DNA from 3 places in the Rhizobium sp. M1 genome. Region 3 is predicted to be linked to each of the others. Evidence: predicted binding sites of a transcription regulator. Region 3 holds the regulator's gene; each other region holds the start of a gene.

Region 1 (7,816 bases), on a different contig from region 3:
TCGAGGCGCGGGCTCGGCCTGACGTAATGCAGCGGCGTCTCGGACAGCACCACCGGCGTCCTGACCCCGGGGATGAGCGTGCCGGCGGCATCGGCAAGATCGATCCGCAGACCGCGGGCGCGCACCTGCGGATCGGCGAACATCTCCTCGATCGTATTGATCGCGCCGGCAGGCACCCCGTTCTCTTCGCAGGCCTTCAACAGGTCCGCTTTCTGCCATTTCAGCGTCTCGGTCGAAACGAGCCGGCGCAGCTCGGCCCGATTGCCGACCCGGGCCCTGTTGGTGGCGAAACGGTCGTCGGCGGCGATCGTCTCAAGGCCGAGGATGGTGCAGAGGCGAGCGAACTGGCCGTCATTGCCGACGGCAAGAATGAGGTAGCCATCGGCCGCCGGCACGACCTCATAGGGCGAGATATTCGGATGGGCGTTGCCGAGCCGGGTCGGTGCAGCGCCGGAGACGAGGTAGTTCATGTTCTGATTGGCGAGCACGGCCGATTGCACATCGAGCAGCGCCATGTCGACGAGTTGGCCTTCGCCGGTCTTCAGGGCATGGATCAGGGCCGCCTCGATTGCCGAGACGGCATAGATGCCGGTGAAGATATCGGCGATCGCCACACCCGCCTTCATCGGCTGGCCGTCCGGCTCGCCGGTGATCGACATGAAGCCGGACATGCCCTGAACGATGTAATCGTAGCCGGCGAGGCTGGCATAGGGGCCGGTCTGGCCGAAGCCGGTGATCGAGCAGTAGACGAGCTTCGGGTTCAGTCTGCGCAGGCTGTCGTAATCGAGCCCGTATTTGACGAGGCCGCCGAGCTTGAAGTTCTCGATCACCACGTCGGCAGTGGACGCCAGGCGGCGGACGAGATCCTGGCCCTCGGGACTTTTCAGGTCGGCGGCGATGGAGCGTTTGCCCCGATTGGCGGCGTGGTAATAGGCGGCCGAGAGATTTTCGCCGTCGGCACCTTCGACGAAGGGCGGGCCCCATTGGCGCGTATCGTCGCCGCCGTCGGGATTTTCGACCTTGATGACATCGGCGCCGAGATCGGCGAGCATTTGTCCCGCCCAGGGGCCGGCCAGCACGCGGGCGAGCTCGATCACCCGGATGCCGGCAAGCGGCGGTTTTTTCGTCAGGCTCTCGGTCATGGTCCTCCCGGGCAATCTACGGCGCCAGCGTCACCTCAGATGTATCGGATACGGGTTTGGAAGCAAAGCGGCGCTCGCGCCAAAGGATGTAGATGCCGGAGGCGATGATGATCATGATGCCGAGCCATTTGATCGCATCCGGAAAGTCGCCGAAAACAAGCCAGGCGAAGATCGTGGCCGAGACGATCTCGAAATATTGCAGCGGCGCCAGCGTCGAAGCCGGTGCGGCGCGATAGGCGTAGACGCCGAAGATGCCCGCTATCGCGGCCATGGCGCCGACGCCGGCGACATAGAACCAGGCGCTGCCTGCCGGCATGACGGGATCGAAGATATCGGAGCCGCTGCCATCGCCGGCAAGAAGCAGAAGGGTGCAGAAGATGAGGCCCCAGATGCCCATCTGGAACTGCATCGCCCAGGGATCTTCCTTGTGCGACAGAACGCGGGTCATCAGCACGAAAATGGCGATGCAGAGAGCGCTGAGGATGGGCAGGAGCGCGATGTAGCCGACTTCGTTGAAACTCGGCTGGATGATCAGCATCGCTCCGAAGAAGCCGACGCCGCAGGCGGTGTAGCGCCGCCAGCCGATCGTCTCCTTCAGGAAAATGCCGCCGAGGATCGTCACCATGATCGGCTCGACGAAGAAGATCGCGATCGCATCGGCGACCGCCATGTATTTCAGCGTAGTGACGAAGGAAATCATCGAGATGGTGATGATCGCGCCGCGGATGGCATGGAACTGGCTCTGGCGCCAGGAGAAATCGGCAAAGCTGCGCCGCCAGATGACGATCGGCAGCATGCAGAGCGCCTGCACCGCGAAGCGGCCGGCGGTGATCTCGGCGGAGGGGATGGTGACGACGGCAAGTTTGGCGAAGATGTCGATGAGCGGCGAAAACATCACCGAAAGAAACATCAGCGCAAGCCCCATCGTCACGTCGGAGGGGGACGAAACGGACCGGGCGGAGGTGCTGCTCATGGTGGAATTCTCGTTATCCGGGATTTTGGCCGTTCCGGCTTTTGCCGACCGCGCCGTCACACCAGTCCGCGAAGGCGGTAATGGCTGCATCTGCGCCAATCTCATTCAGCGTTTCGTGCCGCGTGTCCTGATATATCTCAGTGCTGATACGGGAGAAGCCTTGGCTTTTCAAATGGTTTGACAGCCAGAGCACGGCTTTTCCACGCTCGGTCGCCGGATCTTCTGCGCCGCCGACCAGATGGATCGGCAGGTCGCGCCGCAGCCGGTCGAGATGGATCTTTTGCGGTGCGCGGAAGGTTAGTTCGAAGACATCGAGCCAGAGCGAAACCGAGGCGTCGAAGCCGCAAAGAGGGTCGGCGACATATTTGTCGACTTCGTCGGGAATATGCGAAAGCCAGTCGAATTCCGTGCGGCGGTTGGCAATGGACCGGCCCCAGGCGGCGAAGGTGAGTTTCGGCAGGAGGCCGCTCGGCACGTCCGAACCTTTCAGCATCCTTTCGCCGATGAGGATCGCCTGGGCGGCGCGACCGGCAAGACCGACGGCGAAATTGGAGTTCCAGACGGCGACCGCGTCGAACTCGGCCGGAGCGGCGACGGCGGCATTGAGCGCGATGAGGCCACCCATCGAATGGCCGAAGAGGATCACCTTCAGGCCGGGATGGCGCGAGGCCGCATGCGCGCGCATGGCGATGATGTCGCCGATCACCCGTTCGACGCCGTCCCGCCGCGCGAAGCGGCCGATCGGAGCGTCGGGCGCCGTCGTCTCGCCATGGCCGCGGTGATCATGGGCATAGATGTGATAGCCGCGCGCCGCCATCGCCTCGGCAAAGCGGCGATACCGCTTCGAGTGCTCCGCCAGACCGTGCGATATCAACAGAATGCCGCATGCGGGGCCGGTGGCTTCGGCATGGTGATAGGCCAGCGATGCTCCCGGCACGGAGAGCCATTGCGTTTCAGAAAACATTCGGATCCTCCCTGCCGCCGCAGAACAGATCGCTAGCGCATAATTTCCTAAAGCGAAATCGATTTGAGCGATTATGCTTCAACTCAAAGTGACAAAGTGTCGGTTGGGTGACTTTAAGGCGCTGAATGCAGTCGATAACAAATTAAAGGAATATTGCGATTCAGGGTTGCTGCCGTTTACTCTTTGTGCTTATCTGTTCCTGCATTGTTCTTCTATGGGGGTTGAAATGAGCAGCATGCAGTTGCGTACCTTGACGTTCGCCGTATCGATGGCCGTTGCCGGCGCCGCCATGGCGCAGGAGGCCACGGGGCGCACCCGTTTCATTCTTGCGGCGAGCTGGCAGCCCGCCTTCTGTCAGACGAACCAGAAGAAGGCCGAATGCGCAAGCCAGACCGGCGAGCGCCACGACGCAACGAATTTCTCGCTGCACGGCCTCTGGCCGATGCGGCAAGATTATTGCGGCGTCAGCGACGACCAGAAGGCTGCCGACAAGGACGGCAAATGGGCTACATTGCCGGCGGTCACGCTTTCGGCCGAGACGCAGGCGGCGCTGGCCAAGGCGATGCCCGGCACGCAGTCCGGCCTGGAACGGCACGAATGGACAAAGCATGGCACCTGCACGAAAATGAGCGCGGAAGATTATTTCGGCGTCAGCGTCCATCTCGTCAGTGCGCTCAATGCATCGGCCGTGCGCGACCTCTTCGCTGCCAATATCGGCAAGACGGTCAAGTCCGATGCGATCAAGGCGGCTTTCGACAAGAGCTTCGGGCCGGGGGCGGGCGATCGCGTCAAGATGAGCTGCCGGCGGGCCGGCAATGTCAGGATGATCAGCGAGCTGACGATCGGCCTGTCTCAGGATGCGGGAACGGCGGCGGCAAAAAGCGGTGGCCTTGGCGATCTGATCCAGGGGGCGGGAAAAACCTCTTTCGGCTGCGATGAAGGTGTCGTCGATGCGGCGGGCTTCTGACCGGAATCCTGCCTAAACCGGGTTTCGGCGTTGCCCACAGGCGCTGTTTCGCCTACATAGCGGCACGAAACGAAGTTTCCCGCCCGGAGCAGCGCAGCATGGCACGTCAATTCATCTATCATATGTCCGGCCTCAACAAGGCCTATGGCAACAAGAAGATCCTGGAGAACATCCACCTTTCCTTCTACCCGGATGCCAAGATCGGCATCCTCGGGCCGAACGGCGCCGGTAAATCCACTGTGCTGCGCATCATTGCCGGCCAGGACAAGGAGTATACCGGCGAAGCCTGGCTGGCCGAGGGTGCCACGGTCGGCTATCTCGAGCAGGAACCGCGTCTCGACCCGAACAAGACGGTGTTCGAAAACGTCATGGAAGGCGTTGCCTCGAAGACGGCGATCCTCGATCGCTACAACGAATTGATGATGAACTATTCCGACGAGACCGCGGAAGAGGGCGCCAAGCTGCAGGACATCATCGACAGCCAGAACCTCTGGGATCTGGAAAGCCAGGTCGAGATGGCGATGGAAGCCCTGCGCTGCCCGCCGCGCGACGCCGATGTCACCAGCCTGTCCGGTGGTGAACGCCGCCGTATCGCGCTCTGCCGCCTGCTGCTTTCGCAGCCGGATCTGCTGTTGCTCGACGAACCGACCAACCATCTCGACGCCGAAACCATCGCCTGGCTCGAAAAGCATCTGCGCGACTATCCCGGCGCCGTGATGATGATCACCCACGATCGCTACTTCCTCGACAACGTCACCGGCTGGATCCTCGAACTCGACCGCGGCCGCGGCATTCCCTACGAAGGCAATTACTCGGCCTACCTGCAGGCGAAAGCCAAGCGGATGCTGCAGGAAAACCGCGAAGAGGCCTCGCGCCAGAAGGCCATCAGCCGCGAACAGGAATGGATCGCCTCCAGCCCGAAGGCCCGCCAGGCCAAGTCCAAGGCGCGTATCAAGTCATACGAGCAGTTGGTGGATGCCGCCGAGAAGCAGCGTCCCGGCGACGCGCAGATCATCATCCCGGTCAGCGAGCGCCTCGGCCAGGTGGTGATCGAGATGGAAGGCATCACCAAGGGCTTCGAGGGCCGCACGCTGATCAACGACCTGTCGATCAAGCTGCCGCCCGGCGGCATCGTCGGCATTATCGGCCCGAACGGCGCCGGCAAGACGACGCTGTTCAAGATGATCACCGGCCAGGAAAAGCCGGACAGCGGTTCGATCCGCATCGGCGAGACCGTGCATCTCGGTTATGTCGACCAGAGCCGTGACGCGCTTGCCGGCGACAAGACGGTCTGGGAGGAAATCTCCGGCGGCGCCGAAATCATCAAGCTCGGCAAGTTCGACATGAACTCCCGTGCCTATTGCGGCGCCTTCAACTTCAAGGGCGGCGATCAGCAGCAGAAGGTCGGCAATCTCTCCGGCGGCCAGCGCAACCGCGTTCACCTCGCCAAGATGCTGAAGGCCGGCGGCAATGTTCTGCTGCTCGACGAACCGACCAACGACCTCGACACGGAAACGCTGGGCGCGCTGGAAAACGCGCTGGAGAACTTCGCCGGCTGCGCCATCATCATCAGCCACGACCGCATGTTCCTCGACCGTCTGGCGACGCACATTCTGGCTTTCGAAGGCGAAGGCCATGTCGAATGGTTCGAAGGCAACTTCGAGGATTATGAACAGGACAAGGTCCGCCGCCTCGGCCCCGATGCCCTCAACCCGGGCAGCCAGGCGCATAAGCGTCTGACGCGCTGATCGTCCCACTTTTCGATTGCGAAAGCCCCGGTTCGACCGGGGCTTTTTCATGTCCGGCCCTGTCGCAATTTGAGCAGGCAATTTCGCGGAGAGTGCGAATTGCCGCTTGCCACCGCTTTTCAAATCACATAAAGATATCTTTATATCTTGATTGGGCCGATGATGAGCGAACCTTTGAAGCTGGGACTGGATGGGTTGGTGGACGTCTTGAAGGCGGCCGGCGAGCCGACACGTCTGCGGCTTCTGGCGCTTCTCGACGCCGGCGATCTGACGGTCACCGATCTGACCGAAATTCTCGGCCAGTCCCAGCCGCGTATCTCCCGCCACCTGAAGCTGCTTGGCGAGGCCGAACTGATTGAGCGCTATCAGGAAGGCGCCTGGGCCTATTTCCGCCTCAAGCAGGACGGCAAGGCGGCAATGCTCGTGCGGACCTTGCTGAAGCATGTCTCCGAAAACGATCCGACCGTCCTTCGTGACGGCGAGCGGCTGTCGGCGGTCAAACGCCAGCGGGCCGAGCGGGCACAGGCCTATTTCAGCCGCAACGCGGCGGAATGGGACGAGCTTCGCCGCCTGCATGCGGCCGACGAGGAAGTCGATGCCGCCGTCATCCGGCTGCTCGGCAGCCAGCCGATCGATTCGCTGCTCGATCTCGGCACCGGCACCGGCCGCATTCTCGAACTCCTGGCCGGGCTCTACCGCCGGGCGATCGGTGTCGACGCCAGCCGCGACATGCTGAGCGTGGCGCGCGCCAATCTCGACAAGTCCCGCATCACCAAGGCCACCGTGCGCCACGCCGATATTCTGAACCTGCCGTTCGAGGGACAGGATTTCGACCTGGTGACGATCCATCAGGTGCTGCATTTCTTCGACCAGCCGGAGATTGCCATCGCCGAAGCGGCGCGCATGCTGCGGCCGGGCGGCCGGCTCGTGGTCATCGACCTTGCGCCGCATACGCTCGAATATCTCCGCGACGAGCATGCGCATGTGCGTCTCGGCTTTTCGCACCAGGCGATGTCCGACTGGCTGCGCAAGGCCGGGCTCGACGTCGAGCAGGTCGTCGATCTTCACCCGGGTCAGCAGAGCGGGCAGGGGCTGACGGTCACCGTCTGGCTCGCGCGTGATCCGAGGCGCCTCATGGCTTCGCAACTAAGCGAAGGCGCCGAACCTACATTTGCCGGGAGAGTATGACATGGCTTTGAAAAGCGAAGCGCAGGCGCGCGACATCGGGATCTCGTTCGAATTCTTCCCGCCGAAATCGGAAGAGATGGAAGGACAGCTCTGGAATACCGTCAGCGAGCTGCAGGATTGGGATCCGGATTTCGTCTCGGTGACCTATGGCGCCGGCGGCACCACCAAGGCGCCGACGCTGACCGCCGTCACGCGTTTCCTGTCGCAGACGCCGCTTGCCACCGCTTCGCACCTGACCTGCGTCGGAGCGACGAAGGATGAGACGCATCAGATGATCGAGACCTTCCGCAAGGTCGGCGTGACGCATTTCGTGGCGCTGCGCGGCGATGCGCCGGGCGGCGCCGGCGCGCCCTACCAGCCGCATCCCGGCGGTTACGCGAATGCGGCGGAGCTCGTGGCCGGCCTCAAGGCGATCGGCGATTTCGAAATTTCAGTCTCCGCCTATCCGGAAAAACATCCGGAGAGCCGCGACACAGCCGCCGATATCGACATGCTGAAACGCAAGGCCGACAACGGCGCCGACCGGGCGCTGACGCAGTTCTTCTTCGACAACGACAATTTCGAGCGTTACCTCGAGCGGGTGCGCAAGGCCGGCATTTCGATCCCGATCGTGCCCGGCATCATGCCGATCCAGAACCTGACACAGCTCAAGCGTTTCGCCGGCGCCTGCGGCGCGATCATCCCCGGCTTCCTTGACGAGCGTTTTGCGGGCTTTGACGACAAGCCCGAAGAACGGGCGAAGGTCGCAGCCGATGTCGCCGCCGAGCAGATCGAAGATCTCGTCCGGCGCGGCATCCGCGATTTCCATCTCTATACGATGAACCGTTCGCCGCT
Region 2 (7,816 bases), on a different contig from region 3:
GATCGCGGGCATTGCCCGTCAACTGCTCGTCGGCCAGCAGGATCACCCGCGGGCGCATGACGTGATCGCTGCCCGAAAGCCGCGCCACCGGGTCGCCCAGCCAGCGGATCAACCCGTCCGAGCCGATCGCCAGATCGCTATTGCCGGCGGCATGCATCCGCGCCGCTCTGGCTTCGAATTCGAGCGCGAGCGCCTTCTGTGACGCAGCCTGAACCGCCTTGGCATCCGGTCCGTCCGTTCCCGCCACCGGCGTGAAACGGAATCCGCTTAACTGCCCTACATGATGTCCTTCAACGAAGACATCGCCATTCACACTGATTTCAGCTTCCAGCATCGCATTCTCTCTCAGGCGCTTCATGAGCACAGATGTCCTGCGATCAACAAAGCGTTTCGTCAACCTTTCATGTAACGCATCGGACAATCGATCTTCGATTTCCCGCGTCTTTTCCTGCCAATGTGTCGGATCAGCCAGCCAGCCGGGCCGATTCGAAACATAGGTCCAGGTTCTTATCTGCGCGATTCGCGCCGAAAGCGTGTCAATTTCCCCATCTGTCCGATCGGAGCGATGAACCTGCTCCGCCAGAAACTGCTCGTTCACCGTGCCATAGCGGACGAGATCGGAAAAGAGGGTCGAGATAAGATCGGCATGTTGTGCCGGAGTGATACGCCGGTAGTCGGGAAGTGCGCAAGCCTCCCAGAGTTTTTCGACGCGGGCCGGCCGATCGGCGAGATCGAGGACCTCGGGATAGCGCGAAAGCTGTTCCAGCGCCTGTTGGTCGACCGCGGGCAGTGCCCGCGTCAGCCCCGCCACGCGCGGTCCGGCCTCGAGGCTGGCGCGCAGCGCTTGGATCGATGAGAAATCCATCTCGGTCGTGCGCCATTGCAAAACCTTGACGTTGTCGAATTCGTGGCCCTCGATGCGCTGCACCAGCTCTTCGTCGAAGGGCGAGACCTGGCCGGTGACGCCGAAGGTTCCGTCGCGCACATGCCGCCCGGCGCGGCCGGCGATCTGGCCGAGTTCACCCGGATTGAGGTTGCGGAACTGGTAGCCGTCGAATTTTCTGTCCTGGGCGAAAGCGACGTGATCGACATCGAGATTGAGGCCCATGCCGATCGCATCGGTCGCCACCAGATATTCGACGTCGCCCGCCTGATAAAGCGCGACCTGCGCATTGCGGGTGCGCGGGCTGAGCGCGCCCAGCACGACCGCCGCACCGCCGCGCTGCCGGCGGATGAGCTCGGCGATGGCATAGACCTCGTCGGCCGAAAAAGCGACGATGGCGGAACGCTGCGGCAGCCGGGTGATCTTCTTCTGCCCGGCATAGAAAAGATGCGAAAGCCGCGGCCGCTCGACGATGGTGATACCGGGCAGGAGCTGCTGCAGGATCGGCCGCATCGTTGCCGCGCCGAGCAGCAGCGTTTCCTCGCGGCCGCGAAGGTGCAGGATGCGGTCGGTGAAGATATGGCCGCGCTCGAGATCGCCGGCGAGCTGCACCTCGTCGATTGCGACGAAGGCGGCCTTGGTGTCGCGCGGCATCGCTTCGACGGTACAGACGGAAAAACGTGCGTTGGCCGGCGAAATCTTTTCCTCACCGGTGACCAGCGCCACGTTCTGCACGCCGACCTTCTCCACCACCCGCGTATAGACCTCGCGCGCCAGCAGCCGGAGCGGCAGGCCGATCACGCCGGTCCCGTGCGCGACCATGCGCTCAATGGCATAATGGGTCTTGCCGGTATTGGTTGGTCCGAGCATCGCGGTCACACCGCGCCCGCTCAGAATCATCGGCTGCGAAGTCAGAGTCATGGTCCATGCAAATGAGGCAGGCGGCCCCAGGAAAACTGTCGCCTCGCGACGGAGGCACAGAACACATGGACAGCTGCCGCCGCAAACGCAAGGGCAGATTTTAAAATGCTTCCGCGATTACGACCTTTGCGAGTCATCGGGAAGGCCGGCATTTCCGATTCGGAACAGCCTGAGAACGAATCAGCGACGAATCGCTGACTCCCGCTGATTCAGCTTTTGTTCACGGCTAAGTATTGATTTTGACTCACTTTTTCCCACTAAATGCTGAATCGCGAGACTCCGTCCCGTACCCATTTCTGTCGCCTTGCCGGCGGTCTGCCGCGCGCTTTTTGCCAAGCGAAAATTCCACCCCAAATTAACCCCTCGACCAAATCCGGAACGAATCGGAGACGAATCGCCGACCGAACAGCTTTCACCTTTCGTTCACGGCAAGATCTGGTGGCGCCGCTACGTGCCGCCGCTAGATGCAGGCAGGCGACAGATCCTCGCGTCTGACGCTTCGGGCGGGCGTTAATCTTTCGACGACGAAATTCACACAGTCTTAAGCCGGGAACCGCTTGCGCGGTCGGATCGATCAAAAACGGAACGAATCACCGACGAATCGGCGACATCGCGACCTTCCCGCTTTGTTCACCGCAACATATTGTATTTAAACGTCTTTTTAACCATATCGACAATTTACCGGGGAAGACGAATCGCAAACCATGAATCCCGTCGCATCACAATTCACGCGCTCAACCGGGAACAAAAATCGCCAATGCGTGTTTCTTGTCCATTCAGATTGCGGATGAAATGAAGGAAACACACCATGCTTGGCACGATACTTCTCGTTATCCTCATTCTGCTCTTGATCGGAGCCCTGCCGAATTGGGGTTATAGCCGTGGCTGGGGCTATGGACCTTCCGGCGGTTTGGGGCTAGTTCTCGTCATTATCATTATCCTTGTACTAATGGGCCGCATCTAAAGCCCGACAACCTGGGGAGTTACGACATGATGAAGAAGATTGTTCTCGTTGGCGCGCTCGTAGGCGCTCTCGCATCCTGCACGGCGACCGAGCAAGGCACGGCGATCGGCGCCGGCACCGGTGCGGTCATCGGTGGCGCCGTCACCAACAGCTGGGGTGGTGCCGCTGTCGGCGCCGTTGCCGGCGGTCTGACCGGCGCTCTGATCGGCCAGTCGGTCGAACGCCGCGGCTACTGCATCTATCGCGACCGCTACGGCCGCCGCTACGAGGCCCGTTGCCGCTACTGACCGGCAAGCGCATATCGGACTTCCCAACGGGCGCTTCGGCGCCCGTTTTTCTTTGCCGGCCGCAGCCGTCAGCGCCAACAGTGGCGTGCCGGGACAGAAAAGGAGCGCATCCAGCCGGATGCGCTCCTTTTTCAGTCCACGTGATGCTCGGAGAATGAGTTAGACGAAGAACTGCCCGCCATTGGCCGTCAGGGTCGAGCCGGTGATGAAGCCGGCGTCGTCGGAGACGAGGAAGGTGACGCAACGGGCGATCTCTTCCGGCTCGCCGAGACGGCCGACGGGAATCTGGGGAATGATCCGTTCGTTCAGCACTTTCTCCGGCACGGCGAGCACCATTTCCGTTCCGATGTAACCGGGGCAGATAGCGTTGACCGTGATGTTTTTCGCCGCCCCTTCCTGGGCAAGCGCCTTGGTGAAGCCGAGGTCACCGGCCTTGGCGGCCGAATAGTTCGCCTGGCCCATCTGGCCCTTCTGGCCGTTGATCGAGGAGATGTTGACGATGCGCCCGAAGCTGCGGTCGCGCATGCCTGTCCAGACCTGATGGGTCATGTTGAACAGGCCGGTGAGGTTGGTATTGATCACCTCGTGCCACTGCTGCGGCGTCATCTTGTGGAACATTGCATCGCGGGTGATGCCGGCATTGTTGACGAGAATCTCGACCGGTCCGATCTCGCTTTCAACCTTGGCAATCCCTTCACCGCAGGCGGCGTAGTCCGAAACGTCCCACTTGAATACGGCAACGCCGGTGACCTCGTGGAAGGCTCTGGCCTTCTCGTCATTGCCGGCATAAGTCGCCGCAACCCTGTATCCGGCGTTTTTCAGCGCCATGGATATGGCTGCGCCGATACCGCGTGTACCTCCGGTGACCAGAGCCACTCTGCTCATGTTCCGCTCCCCTCGTGTTTTCGCCCGCGTGGCGGGATTTCAATCAATGACGGATCGTATCGTATGCTATTAAAATGCCTCGAAGCACATGGCGACGCCCATGCCGCCGCCGATGCAAAGCGTGGCCAGGCCCTTCTTCGCGCCGCGGCGCTTCATTTCAAACAACAGCGTGTTGAGAACGCGCGCGCCGGACGCGCCGATCGGATGGCCGATCGCAATCGCCCCGCCATTGACGTTGACGATGGCCGGATCCCATCCGAGATCCTTGGTGACGGCGCAGGCTTGCGCCGCAAAAGCCTCGTTGGCTTCGACGAGATCGAGATCGCCGACCGACCAGCCGGCCTTTTCCAGCGCCTTGCGGGACGCCGGGATCGGGCCCGTGCCCATGATTGACGGATCGACGCCCGCCGTTGCCCAGGAAACGATGCGGGCGAGCGGCTGGATGCCGCGGCGGACCGCTTCGGCTTCGCTCATCAGCACCGCGGCGGCGGCGCCGTCGTTGAGGCCGGAGGCATTTGCAGCCGTCACCGTGCCGTCCTTGTCGAAGGCCGGACGCAGCTTGCCCATCGCCTCCAGCGTGGCGCCGTGGCGGATATATTCGTCGGCATCGACGGTCACGTCGCCCTTACGCGTCTGGATGACATAGGGGATGATCTCATCGGTAAAGCGGCCGGCTTTCTGGGCGGCCTCCGCCTTGTTCTGCGAAGCGACGGCGAACTGATCCTGCTCGTCGCGCGAAAGCTGCCATTGACGGGCAATATTCTCGGCGGTGATGCCCATGTGATAACCATGGAAGGCATCGGTCAGGCCGTCCTTGATCATCGTGTCGACCATCTTCGCGTCGCCCATCTTGACGCCGCCGCGCAAGTGCACGGCATGCGGCGCCATCGACATGGATTCCTGACCGCCGGCAACGATAATCCTGGCATCGCCGGTGGCAATCTGCTGCATGCCGAGCGCGACGGCGCGCAGGCCGGAGCCGCAGAGTTGGTTGACGCCCCAGGCCGTCGCTTCCTTGGGAATACCGGCCTTGATCGCCGCCTGGCGGGCCGGGTTCTGGCCCTCGCCGGCGGCCAGCACCTGGCCGAGGATCACCTCGTCGACTTCGCCGGCGTCGACGCCGGCGCGCGCGAGCGCACCCTTGATGACCGCCGCACCGAGTTCATGGGCGGGGACCGTTGCGAAAGCGCCGTTGAACGAACCGACTGCGGTTCGACCTGCGCTGGCGATGACGACGGATGAATTGCTCATGGGGAGGCTCCTCGTTTTTCGTCCCACTTACATAAGGGGAAACTGGCAAAGCTTTGAGCACAAGTCAAACGCGAAGACCGGCCGGCGGCATTTTTCGGCGGCGGCCCGTAAAGCCAATTCGTATGATCTGTTAAAGGTTTGCCGCATCGCACAAAGAGATTGTCACCGGCCTTCTTTTGCGTTTACAGTCTGAAGTGGAGGAACATCCATAAATCAGACGGGGGTTCAGGAGACTGATATGGCGAAGAATGAGGGTCAGATAGTCATCAAGAAATACGCCAATCGCCGCCTGTACAATACAGGCACCAGCACCTATGTGACGCTGGAAGATTTGGCGGAGATGGTGAAGAGGGGCGAGGATTTTACCGTCCAGGATGCCAAAAGCGGAGATGACATCACCCATTCGGTGCTGACCCAGATCATCTTCGAACAGGAATCGAAGACCGGCAACACACTGCTCCCGATCTCGTTCCTGCGCCAGCTCATCACCTATTACGGCGACCAGATGCAGATGGTCGTGCCGAGCTTTCTCGAACATTCGATGCGCGCCTTCAGCGAACAGCAGGCCCAGATGCGCGAGCAGGTGAACCGCGCCTTTGGCGAAACGCCGCTCGGCAAGAACCTGCAATTGCCGATGCAGATGGTCGAGGACCAGGTTCGCCGGAATACGGAGCTGTTTCAGCAGGCGATGCAGATGTTCTCGCCTTTCATGAACCCGCCGGCGGCCAAGGAAAGCCGCAAGGCCGAGGCCAAGGATATCGACGAGCTGAAGGAACAGCTCCGCGCCCTTCAGAACAAGCTCGATAACCTATAAGCCGATCGAGACATCCCGCCCGGCGCTTCGGATCGAAACGGCAAAACCGCCGATCACATCGATCAGAGCGATCGTCATCAGAATGAAGAATACCTGCGTCGCAGCGTCCTGGACGAGCAGAAACTCGACCAGGAAGGCGATGAACACCAGCATCGACAAGATGTGGTTGATGAGGTTGCCGGGGCCGGTTCTGGTTGCCTTCAGGATTTCGAAGAAGAGCACGACGAGCGCTATGACGATGAAGAGATCGCCGAGCGCCATGCTCCAGATCGCGCCCGAGAGCATCGACAGCACAATGATGTCGTGCTGCAGCGCCGCAATGCCGCCGCCGCCCATCAGGCCGAGCATCGCCAGATTGTAGAGAATAAACGGGATAATCATCAGCGGCATGGCGGCTATCATCGGCAATCTCTCCTTGGCGACCGGAAGAATACTGCCGTAAACCGTTGCCCCACCGCAAGTCATTGCAAATATTATATCGCCGAAATGCAAAAAGCCGGCGTGACGCCGGCCTCTGAAACTTTCGATCGGACAAGCCGGATCGGAAAATTATGCGCTTTCCTTCGGCGTCAGAACCTGGCGGCCACGATACATGCCGGTCTTCAGGTCGATGTGATGCGGGCGGCGCAGTTCGCCGGAATTCTTGTCTTCGACGTAGGTCGGAGCCTTCAGCGCATCAGCCGAACGGCGCATGCCGCGCTTGGACGGGCTCGTTTTTCTCTTCGGTACAGCCATTTCTCTTACTCCACTTGCGGGCAAAACATTCCCACGGCCAGACTGGCGGCCGAAACGGACATGTCGCGATTTCGGAAATTTTGCGCGCTTATACATGCAAGGGGCGGCCTTGACCAGTCCCCATGAATATTTTTTGCGAGGCGACGATTCCTGCCTCAGACTTCGTCTTCCGCCACGATCCAACGTTCGGCGCGGGCCGCCTCTTCCCATTTGCGCCAGGCCGGATGCGCCTTCATCGTCGTCATATAGGCGAGCGTGTCGTCCCGATCGACGAGGTCATAAATGTCGAACCGGTTGACGACAGGCGCAAACATCGCATCCGCACCGCTGAAGGCACCGAAGAGAAACGGTCCGCCGGATTTCTGCAGAAGGTCGCGCCAGATCGTCTCGATACGGCTGATATCGGCGGCGACACCATCCGGCAAGACGATCCTGGCCTTCGGCCGGCGGATATTCATCGGGCAGGCGCCGCGCAGGGCCCGGAAGCTCGACAGCATTTCCATCGAAACCGAACGGGCGAGCGCCCGCGCAGCGCGATCCCTCGGCAGAAGGCCGGCTTCGGGATAAAGCTCGGCGGCATATTCGATGATCGCCAGCGATTCCCAGATCTTCAATGCGCCGTGCTGCAGGACCGGCACATTGCCGCTTGGCGAGATGGCCTTGATGTCGGGATTGCCGCCGGGATAGTCGAAGGGGATCAGGACTTCCTCGAAATCAATACCGGCACCGGTCAGCGCCATCCATGGCCGGAACGACCAGGAGGAATAATTCTTGTTGGCGATGTAGAGCGTCGGTCTGTCCATGGGGCCTCTCCCGTTCAGGCGTCGAATTCGAAGATCAGTAGTTCGTGGAAATGGTTCATGTCCTCGAACACGCAGAATGCCGGCGGCGTCATCTCGAAAACAGCAGCCTTGCGGCGGATATCCTCGGCCACGTCGTCAAGCATTGCCTGCCAACGCGGCAAGGCTTCGTCCTCCAGCCGTTCGATCGGATAGGCGAAGGTGATATGGAACTTGTAGTCCATATGGTTCGGTTGGCGATAGCCGAGAAGATCAGCAAATGCGTCGCGCCAGGCG
Region 3 (7,816 bases):
GCCAGGGTCCCGGCCACCGGATCTGGTGATTTCCGAGGATGGTGGTCTGGTCGCGCTTGTCGCGACGGAGGCCATGGCTTCCAACCGTGAAAACCCGCCGGACTTCATCTTCGACCAGTGGCAAAGAGCGCTGGTCCTGCCGAGGCACCACCCGCCGAAGATGCTGGATGGTCCTGCCATCCCGCCACCGGGTGAGGACCGCCGCGTCAGGCTGTCCCGCGACCAGCAGAATGACGCGAGGGCGGCGATGGCGACCGCCGCAGCCGGCGGTGAGACAAATCGGTTTTCCTGCGTGAAGAAGGCCTGGTGTATAGCCAGGCTCGGCAATGGCCATGTCGTCGCCGTCATCGACAACGCCGCCTATCTCGGCCCGGCCTGCGACGCCGGCGAGATTGTCGTGACCGCGGTGCGCCTGCGTTTCGACCGTTGCCGCTCGGGTGCGACACTCTTCACCGGCGAGACGCTGCGTAGGACCGGTTCCGTCGAACTGCGTTTTGCACAGGAGGGATTCGAGGTCGCAACCGCATTCGATGCTTTGTCGCGTCCATGGATGCGCCATCGAGCCTATGATTGGCGCAAAGACAGTTTTACCGAAACCGGCCCGTCCGCTGTCAGTGATAACGGCGAATGAGGCCGACCAGCTTGCCCTGCACCTTGACCCGGTCGGGCCCGAAGATACGGGTCTCGTAAGCCGGGTTGGCGGCTTCGAGGGCGATCGAGGCACCCTTGCGGCGAAAGCGCTTCAGCGTCGCTTCCTCGTCGTCGACCAGCGCAACGACGATATCGCCGGGACTTGCGGTGCTGCCGTTGCGGATGATCACCGTGTCGCCGTCGAAGATGCCGGCGTCGATCATCGAATCGCCCTTGACCTCCAGCGCATAATGTTCACCCGAGCCGAGCATGTCTGAGGGAACGACGATGTCGTGCGTGTTGTTCTGGATCGCCGAGATCGGAACACCGGCGGCGATCCGGCCCATGACCGGCACGGACACAGTGTTGCCGTTGTCGGCGATCGGCTTTGCGGCAGGGGGGGCGGCGACCGGCTGGGGCTTGCCGAGGCTGCCTTCGATAACGCTCGGTGAAAAACCGCGGCGCGGCTGAAGACTGGGGCTATAGGCCTCCGGCAGCTTGATCACTTCCAGGGCCCGGGCCCGGTTCGGTAGGCGGCGAATGAAACCACGTTCCTCCAGCGCCGTGATCAGTCGATGAATGCCGGATTTCGAGGCGAGATCCAGGGCATCCTTCATCTCGTCGAAAGAGGGCGGAACGCCGGATTCCTTCATGCGCTCATGAATGAAAAGGAGAAGCTCCTGTTGTTTGCGCGTGAGCATCGACGTCAGACCCCGTGATTGAAACAAATCCAGAACAGACACTATATGTTCCATATGTGTTCCGCAAGTAGCTAAATTTCCGTAAAACTTCGCGCCAACTCGTCGAGATTTTTATTTTCATTCGCCGGATTGGCGCACATGTCTTGCATTGAGGGTGGTGCTGTCGCACATCTCTGGCGTGTCAGGAGGGATATCATGATCGCACATTCCGCCAAACCGCACCCGCTGGATCATGTCGTGCTGCCCGTCGTCAATATCGACCTGGCGCGCGAAAGGCTCGGCAAGCTCGGCTTTACCGTCGCCGCCGATGCGCGCCATCCGTTCGGAACGGAAAATGCCTGCGTCTTTTTCGCCGACAAGACCTATATCGAGCCGCTCGGCGTGGCGAGTGTCGAGGAGAGCGAGACAGCGGCCCGCCACGGCAATGTCTTCATCGCCCGCAATCGCGCCTTCCGCTTCCGCTGCGGCGAGGAGGGACTTTCGGCGTTGGCCTTCCTCACCGAGGATGCCGGCCTCGATCATCGGCGATTCGTGGGTAGCGGCGCGAGTGCCGGCGAGATGTTGCAGTTCAGCCGGCCGATGCGGATGCCGGACGGTTCGGAAAGCGTCGGCAGCTTCAAACTGGCCTTTTCAGGAGATCTGCGCGCGCCCGACTTCTTTCTCTTCACCTGTCAGCGCATCAATTCGTTCCCGGCCGGTCGTGCCGCTCTGGAGACGCATGCCAATGGCGTGACCGGCATTGCCGAGATCGCCCTTTGTTCGCCGGAGCCGGCTGCATTTGCCGCCTTCGTTGGTCTTGCGGTCGGGCAGACGGTGGTGGAGAAAACCGGTTTCGGCATGAAGATCGCGGCATCCAATGCCAAGATCAGCCTGATGACGCCGGAAGGGCTGGAGGCCTATTTCGAGCTTGTCGTTTCCGCCGCCGATCGTGGCCTGCGCGGTCAGGCAATCCTCTTCACCGTCACCGATCTTGCCGTGACAGAAGCGCATTTGGCTGCTAACGGAGTGACATACACACGCAAGAACAATCGCATTCTGGTGAAGCCCACGCCCGGGCAGGGCGCGCTTTTTGCCTTCGAGGAACCACGATGAGCACTGATACCAATTCCGAGGTCAAGATCGGCGAAGGCGAAGGCCAGGTCACCTTTTCCAATACCGGGCGCCTGTCGCTGATTGCCGGCCCCTGCCAGATGGAGAGCCGTGACCACGCCTTCATGGTCGCCGGTACGCTGAAGGAGCTCTGCGCAAAGCTCGGTATCGGCCTCGTCTACAAGAGTTCCTTCGACAAGGCGAACCGCACCTCGCTCTCGGCAGAGCGCGGCATCGGGCTTGAAAAGGGCATGGAGGTCTTCGCCGACCTGAAGAAGGAATTCGGCTTTCCCGTCCTGACCGACGTTCACACCGCCGAGCAATGCGCCGAGGTGGCGGAGGTGATCGACGTTCTGCAGATCCCCGCCTTCCTCTGCCGCCAGACCGATCTTCTGATCGCCGCTGCCCGGACCGGCCGCGTCGTCAACGTCAAGAAAGGCCAGTTCCTCGCCCCCTGGGATATGAAGAACGTCCTGAAGAAGCTCAATGCCAGCGGCAATCCGAACGTGCTGCTGTGCGAGCGCGGCGCTTCCTTCGGCTACAATACGCTGGTTTCCGACATGCGCTCGCTGCCGATCATGGCGGCGATGGGCGCGCCCGTCATTTTCGATGCGACCCATTCCGTCGCCCAGCCGGGCGGGCAGGGCGAATCCTCGGGCGGTCAGCGCGAATTCGTTGAAACGCTGGCGCGCGCAGCCGTGGCGACGGGAATTGCCGGCGTCTTCCTCGAAACCCACCAGGACCCTGACAACGCGCCGTCCGACGGCCCGAACATGGTTTATCTCAAGGACATGCCGCGCTTGCTTGAGAAGCTGCTTGCCTTCGACGCGGTCGCCAAGGCTTGATGTTCAACAGGCTGACATGATCGTGGTTTAGGCCACGTCAGAACGCTGCCTCGCAGGCGGGAATTGCGGCATTGTAATTTGCCCGCCTTCGATTATGACAGGCTTCGAACGATTGATCACCCACCGAGCAGGAAGAACCCATGACTGCAATCACCGATATCATCGCCCGCGAGATTCTCGATAGCCGTGGCAATCCCACCGTCGAAGTCGACGTCTACCTCGAAGACGGCAGCATGGGCCGCGCGGCCGTTCCCTCTGGCGCCTCGACGGGTGCCCATGAGGCGGTCGAGCTGCGCGACGGCGGCAAGCGCTACCTCGGCAAGGGCGTCGAAAAGGCGGTCGAGGCCGCCAACACCGAGATCTTCGACGCCATCGGCGGTATCGACGCCGAAAACCAGATCCAGATCGACAACATCATGATCGAACTGGACGGCACCCCGAACAAGTCGCGTCTCGGCGCCAACGCCATCCTCGGCGTGTCGCTCGCCGTCGCCAAGGCTGCCGCCCAGGCCTCCGGCCTGCCGCTCTATCGTTATGTCGGCGGCGCTTCGGCGAGCCTGCTGCCGGTGCCGATGATGAACATCATCAACGGCGGCGCTCATGCCGACAATCCGATCGACTTCCAGGAATTCATGATCCTGCCGGTCGGCGCCGATACGATCGCCGAAGCCGTGCGCATGGGTTCGGAAGTCTTCCACACGCTACGCAAGGAGCTTGCCGCCCAGGGCCACAACACCAATGTCGGCGATGAAGGCGGTTTCGCACCGGGTCTGAAGAGCGCTTCGGAAGCCCTCGACTTCATCGTCAAGTCGGTTGAGAAAGCCGGCTACAAGCCGGGTGAGGACATTTACCTCGGCCTCGACTGCGCCTCGACCGAATTCTTCAAGGACGGCAAATACGTTCTCGAAGGTGAAGGCCGCACGCTCGAATCGGGCGCCATGGCCGAATATCTGGCCGAGCTCGCCGGCAAATACCCGATCATCTCGATCGAGGACGGCATGGCCGAAGACGACTGGGATGGCTGGAAGGCGCTGACCGACCTGATCGGCAATAAGACGCAGCTCGTCGGCGACGATCTCTTCGTCACCAACTCCGCCCGCCTTCGCGACGGCATTCGCATGGGTGTCGCCAACTCGATCCTCGTCAAGGTCAACCAGATCGGTTCGCTGACGGAAACCCTCGACGCGGTCAATACGGCGCACAAGGCGGCCTACACCGCCGTCATGTCCCATCGCTCCGGCGAAACCGAGGATTCGACCATTGCCGATCTCGCGGTTGCCACCAACTGCGGCCAGATCAAGACGGGTTCGCTGTCGCGTTCCGACCGCCTTGCCAAATACAATCAGCTGATCCGCATCGAGGAAGGCCTCGGCCCGCAGGCGCAGTATGCCGGCCGCTCGATCATCCGCGGCTGATCGAATCTGAACGTCAATGGCTTAACCCGCGCCCTCCCGGCGCGGGTTTTTTATTGCTCATATTTACGGTCAACGAACGGTTAATCTCTGCGCGTTATGCTGAACGAATTGGTAATGCGTTCAAGAGCATACGTGTATGTGGACAAAGCATCATAAGAAGAGAAAATTCGGCCGGTTCGTCATCCCGGCCATGACGGTCGCCTTCCTCTCCTATTTCGGTTATCATTGCGTTCACGGCGATTACGGCCTGCGGGCGACGGAGACGTTCGAGCGTCAGCGTGTCGCGCGCGAAAAAGAGCTTGCGGTGTTGAAGGCGAAGCGCGAACATCTGGAAAGCCAGGTCGCGCTCCTCAGTGACGGTTCGCTCGACAAGGACATGTTGGACGAAAAGGCGCGATATCAGCTGAATATGTCGCGCGCGGACGAGATCGTCATATTCAACCACTACTCCAATTAACCGGAATTCGGTTAATTCTTATTTCTGCTTTATTTCCAATAGTTTAGTGCCGAATATGAGCCATGCAATTATGGCATTGCTGTGGTCAAATTTCTTCCCTATGGTACGCGCCACCGAGAAACGACAAACCCATAGGGAGGGTTGAATGGCGCCGCGAAAGACCGCGACCGTTTCCAGCCGCAAAACTGCAGCAAAACCAGCAGCCAAAGCATCGAATGGAGGCCCGGTAGCCGACTTCGATCGGGATGAGGAACTCAAGGCCTATCGCGAGATGCTTTTGATCCGCCGCTTCGAGGAGAAGGCCGGTCAGCTTTACGGCATGGGCTTCATCGGCGGCTTTTGCCATCTCTACATCGGTCAGGAAGCTGTCGTCGTCGGCATGCAGATGGCGCAGAAGGAAGGCGACCAGGTCATCACCGCCTATCGCGACCACGGCCATATGCTCGCAACCGGCATGGAAGCGCGCGGTGTCATGGCCGAGCTGACCGGGCGCCGCAGCGGCTATTCCCACGGGAAGGGCGGCTCGATGCACATGTTCTCGAAAGAGAAGCATTTCTACGGCGGCCACGGCATCGTCGGCGCCCAGGTTTCGCTCGGAACCGGTCTTGCCTTTGCCAACCATTACCGCGGCAACGGCAATGTCTCGATCGCCTATTTCGGCGACGGCGCCGCCAACCAGGGCCAGGTCTACGAGAGCTTCAACATGGCCGCTCTCTGGAAGCTGCCGATCGTCTATATCGTCGAGAACAACCGCTACGCCATGGGCACGTCGACGGCCCGCGCCACCGCTCAGTCGAACTACTCGCTGCGCGGCTCCGGCTTCGGCATCCCCGGTATCCAGGTCGACGGCATGGATGTGCGCGCCGTCAAGGCGGCGGCCGACGAGGCGCTCGAACATTGCCGCTCCGGCAAGGGCCCGATCATTCTCGAAATGCTGACCTATCGTTACCGCGGCCACTCCATGTCGGACCCGGCGAAATATCGCTCCAAGGAAGAAGTGCAGAAGATGCGCTCCGAGCAGGATCCGATCGAGCAGGTCAAGGCGCGCCTCATCGAAAAGGGCTGGGCCTCCGAAGACGATCTGAAGGCGATCGACAAGGATGTCCGCGACATCGTCGCCGACAGCGCCGATTTCGCCCAGGCCGATCCGGAGCCGGATGCATCCGAGCTCTACACCGACATTCTGCTCTAATCGGGGAGGGAACCCATGCCTATCGATATCCTCATGCCCGCCCTCTCTCCGACGATGGAAGAAGGCACGCTGTCCAAATGGCTGAAACAGGAAGGTGACAAGGTCACCTCGGGCGACGTGATCGCTGAAATCGAAACCGACAAGGCGACGATGGAAGTCGAAGCCGTCGACGAAGGCGTCATCGGCAAGCTGCTCGTCGATGCCGGCACAGAAGGCGTCAAGGTCAACACCAAGATCGCCGTGCTGCTGCAGGATGGCGAATCGGCTGACGCGATTTCCGCCGCTCCTGCTGCTGCTCAGCCGGCTCCGGTCGTTGCGCCGCAGGTTGCTCGAGAAGAAAAGCCGACAAATTCCGGTTCGGCTGCTGCTCCCGTTCCCGCCGAGCCCAAGGCTGCCGTTCCGAACGACCCGGAAATCCCTGCCGGCACTGAAATGGTGTCGATGACGGTGCGCGAAGCGCTCCGCGACGCCATGGCCGAAGAAATGCGCGCCAGCGACGACGTCTTCGTCATGGGCGAGGAAGTCGCCGAATATCAGGGCGCTTACAAGGTCACTCAAGGCTTGCTGCAGGAATTCGGCTCCCGCCGCGTCATCGATACGCCGATCACCGAACACGGCTTTGCCGGCGTCGGCGTCGGCGCCGCCATGGCCGGCCTTCGCCCGATCGTCGAATTCATGACCTTCAACTTCGCCATGCAGGCGATCGACCACATCATCAACTCGGCTGCCAAGACGCTCTATATGTCCGGCGGCCAGATGGGCGCTCCGATCGTCTTCCGCGGCCCCAACGGTGCGGCCGCCCGCGTCGGCGCCCAGCACAGCCAGGATTACGCGGCCTGGTACAGCGCAATCCCCGGCCTGAAGGTCGTCATGCCCTACACTGCATCCGACGCCAAGGGCCTGCTGAAGGCTGCGATCCGCGATCCGAACCCGGTCATCTTCCTCGAAAACGAAATTCTCTACGGCCAGCACTTCGATGTGCCGAAGCTCGACAATTTCGTTCTCCCGATCGGCAAGGCGCGCATCCATCGTCCGGGCAAGGACGTCACCGTGGTCTCCTTCGGCATCGGCATGAGCTATGCGACCAAGGCTGTCGCCGAACTCGAGAAGATCGGCATCGACGTCGAACTGATCGACCTTCGCACCATCCGCCCGATGGACCTGCCGACCGTGATCGAATCGGTGAAGAAGACCGGCCGTCTGGTTACCGTCGAGGAAGGTTATCCGCAGTCTTCCGTCGGCACCGAAATCGCCACCCGCGTCATGCAGCAGGCCTTCGACTATCTCGATGCGCCGATTCTGACGATCGCTGGCAAGGACGTGCCGATGCCCTACGCCGCCAATCTCGAAAAGCTGGCGCTTCCGAACGTCGGCGAAGTCGTCGATGCGGTGAAGACTGTTTGCTACAAATAAGGGGAGGGTGTTTCGATGCCGATCAATATCACGATGCCCGCCCTCTCTCCGACCATGGAGGAAGGCAATCTTTC

What was found. The regulator LexA, encoded in region 3, represses DNA repair genes until DNA is damaged. The targets are predictions, from matches to a motif close to TGTTCNNNNTGTGTTCNG.
Region 1: CO655_RS12470 (ribonuclease) is a predicted target of LexA. The motif match lies at 3,274-3,291, and genes of this name have one in related genera.
Region 2: CO655_RS01260 (helicase-related protein) is a predicted target of LexA. The motif match lies at 1,862-1,879, and genes of this name have one in related genera.

The regions. Positions count from the first base shown of each region.
Region 1 covers NZ_NWSW01000011.1:105,262-113,077, reverse strand. Annotated here, with positions in the region: gene CO655_RS12485 (CaiB/BaiF CoA-transferase family protein) at 1-1,142, opposite strand, end outside; gene CO655_RS12480 (DMT family transporter) at 1,159-2,115, opposite strand; gene CO655_RS12475 (alpha/beta hydrolase) at 2,129-3,079, opposite strand; gene CO655_RS12470 (ribonuclease) at 3,306-4,046, shown strand; gene ettA (energy-dependent translational throttle protein EttA) at 4,145-5,794, shown strand; gene CO655_RS12460 (metalloregulator ArsR/SmtB family transcription factor) at 5,957-6,982, shown strand; gene metF (methylenetetrahydrofolate reductase [NAD(P)H]) at 6,984-7,816, shown strand, end outside.
Region 2 covers NZ_NWSW01000001.1:245,111-252,926, reverse strand. Annotated here, with positions in the region: gene CO655_RS01260 (helicase-related protein) at 1-1,804, opposite strand, end outside; gene CO655_RS01255 (DUF3309 family protein) at 2,613-2,768, shown strand; gene CO655_RS01250 (YMGG-like glycine zipper-containing protein) at 2,795-3,055, shown strand; gene CO655_RS01245 (beta-ketoacyl-ACP reductase) at 3,215-3,940, opposite strand; gene CO655_RS01240 (acetyl-CoA C-acetyltransferase) at 4,010-5,191, opposite strand; gene phaR (polyhydroxyalkanoate synthesis repressor PhaR) at 5,430-6,005, shown strand; gene CO655_RS01230 (hypothetical protein) at 6,000-6,407, opposite strand; gene rpmF (50S ribosomal protein L32) at 6,555-6,740, opposite strand; gene CO655_RS01220 (glutathione S-transferase family protein) at 6,896-7,543, opposite strand; gene CO655_RS01215 (DUF1868 domain-containing protein) at 7,558-7,816, opposite strand, start outside.
Region 3 covers NZ_NWSW01000034.1:60,061-67,876, forward strand. Annotated here, with positions in the region: gene CO655_RS26815 (ComEC/Rec2 family competence protein) at 1-631, shown strand, start outside; gene lexA (transcriptional repressor LexA) at 612-1,331, opposite strand; gene CO655_RS26825 (VOC family protein) at 1,527-2,423, shown strand; gene kdsA (3-deoxy-8-phosphooctulonate synthase) at 2,420-3,265, shown strand; gene eno (phosphopyruvate hydratase) at 3,406-4,680, shown strand; gene CO655_RS26840 (septum formation initiator family protein) at 4,817-5,137, shown strand; gene pdhA (pyruvate dehydrogenase (acetyl-transferring) E1 component subunit alpha) at 5,283-6,329, shown strand; gene CO655_RS26850 (pyruvate dehydrogenase complex E1 component subunit beta) at 6,345-7,742, shown strand; gene CO655_RS26855 (pyruvate dehydrogenase complex dihydrolipoamide acetyltransferase) at 7,758-7,816, shown strand, end outside.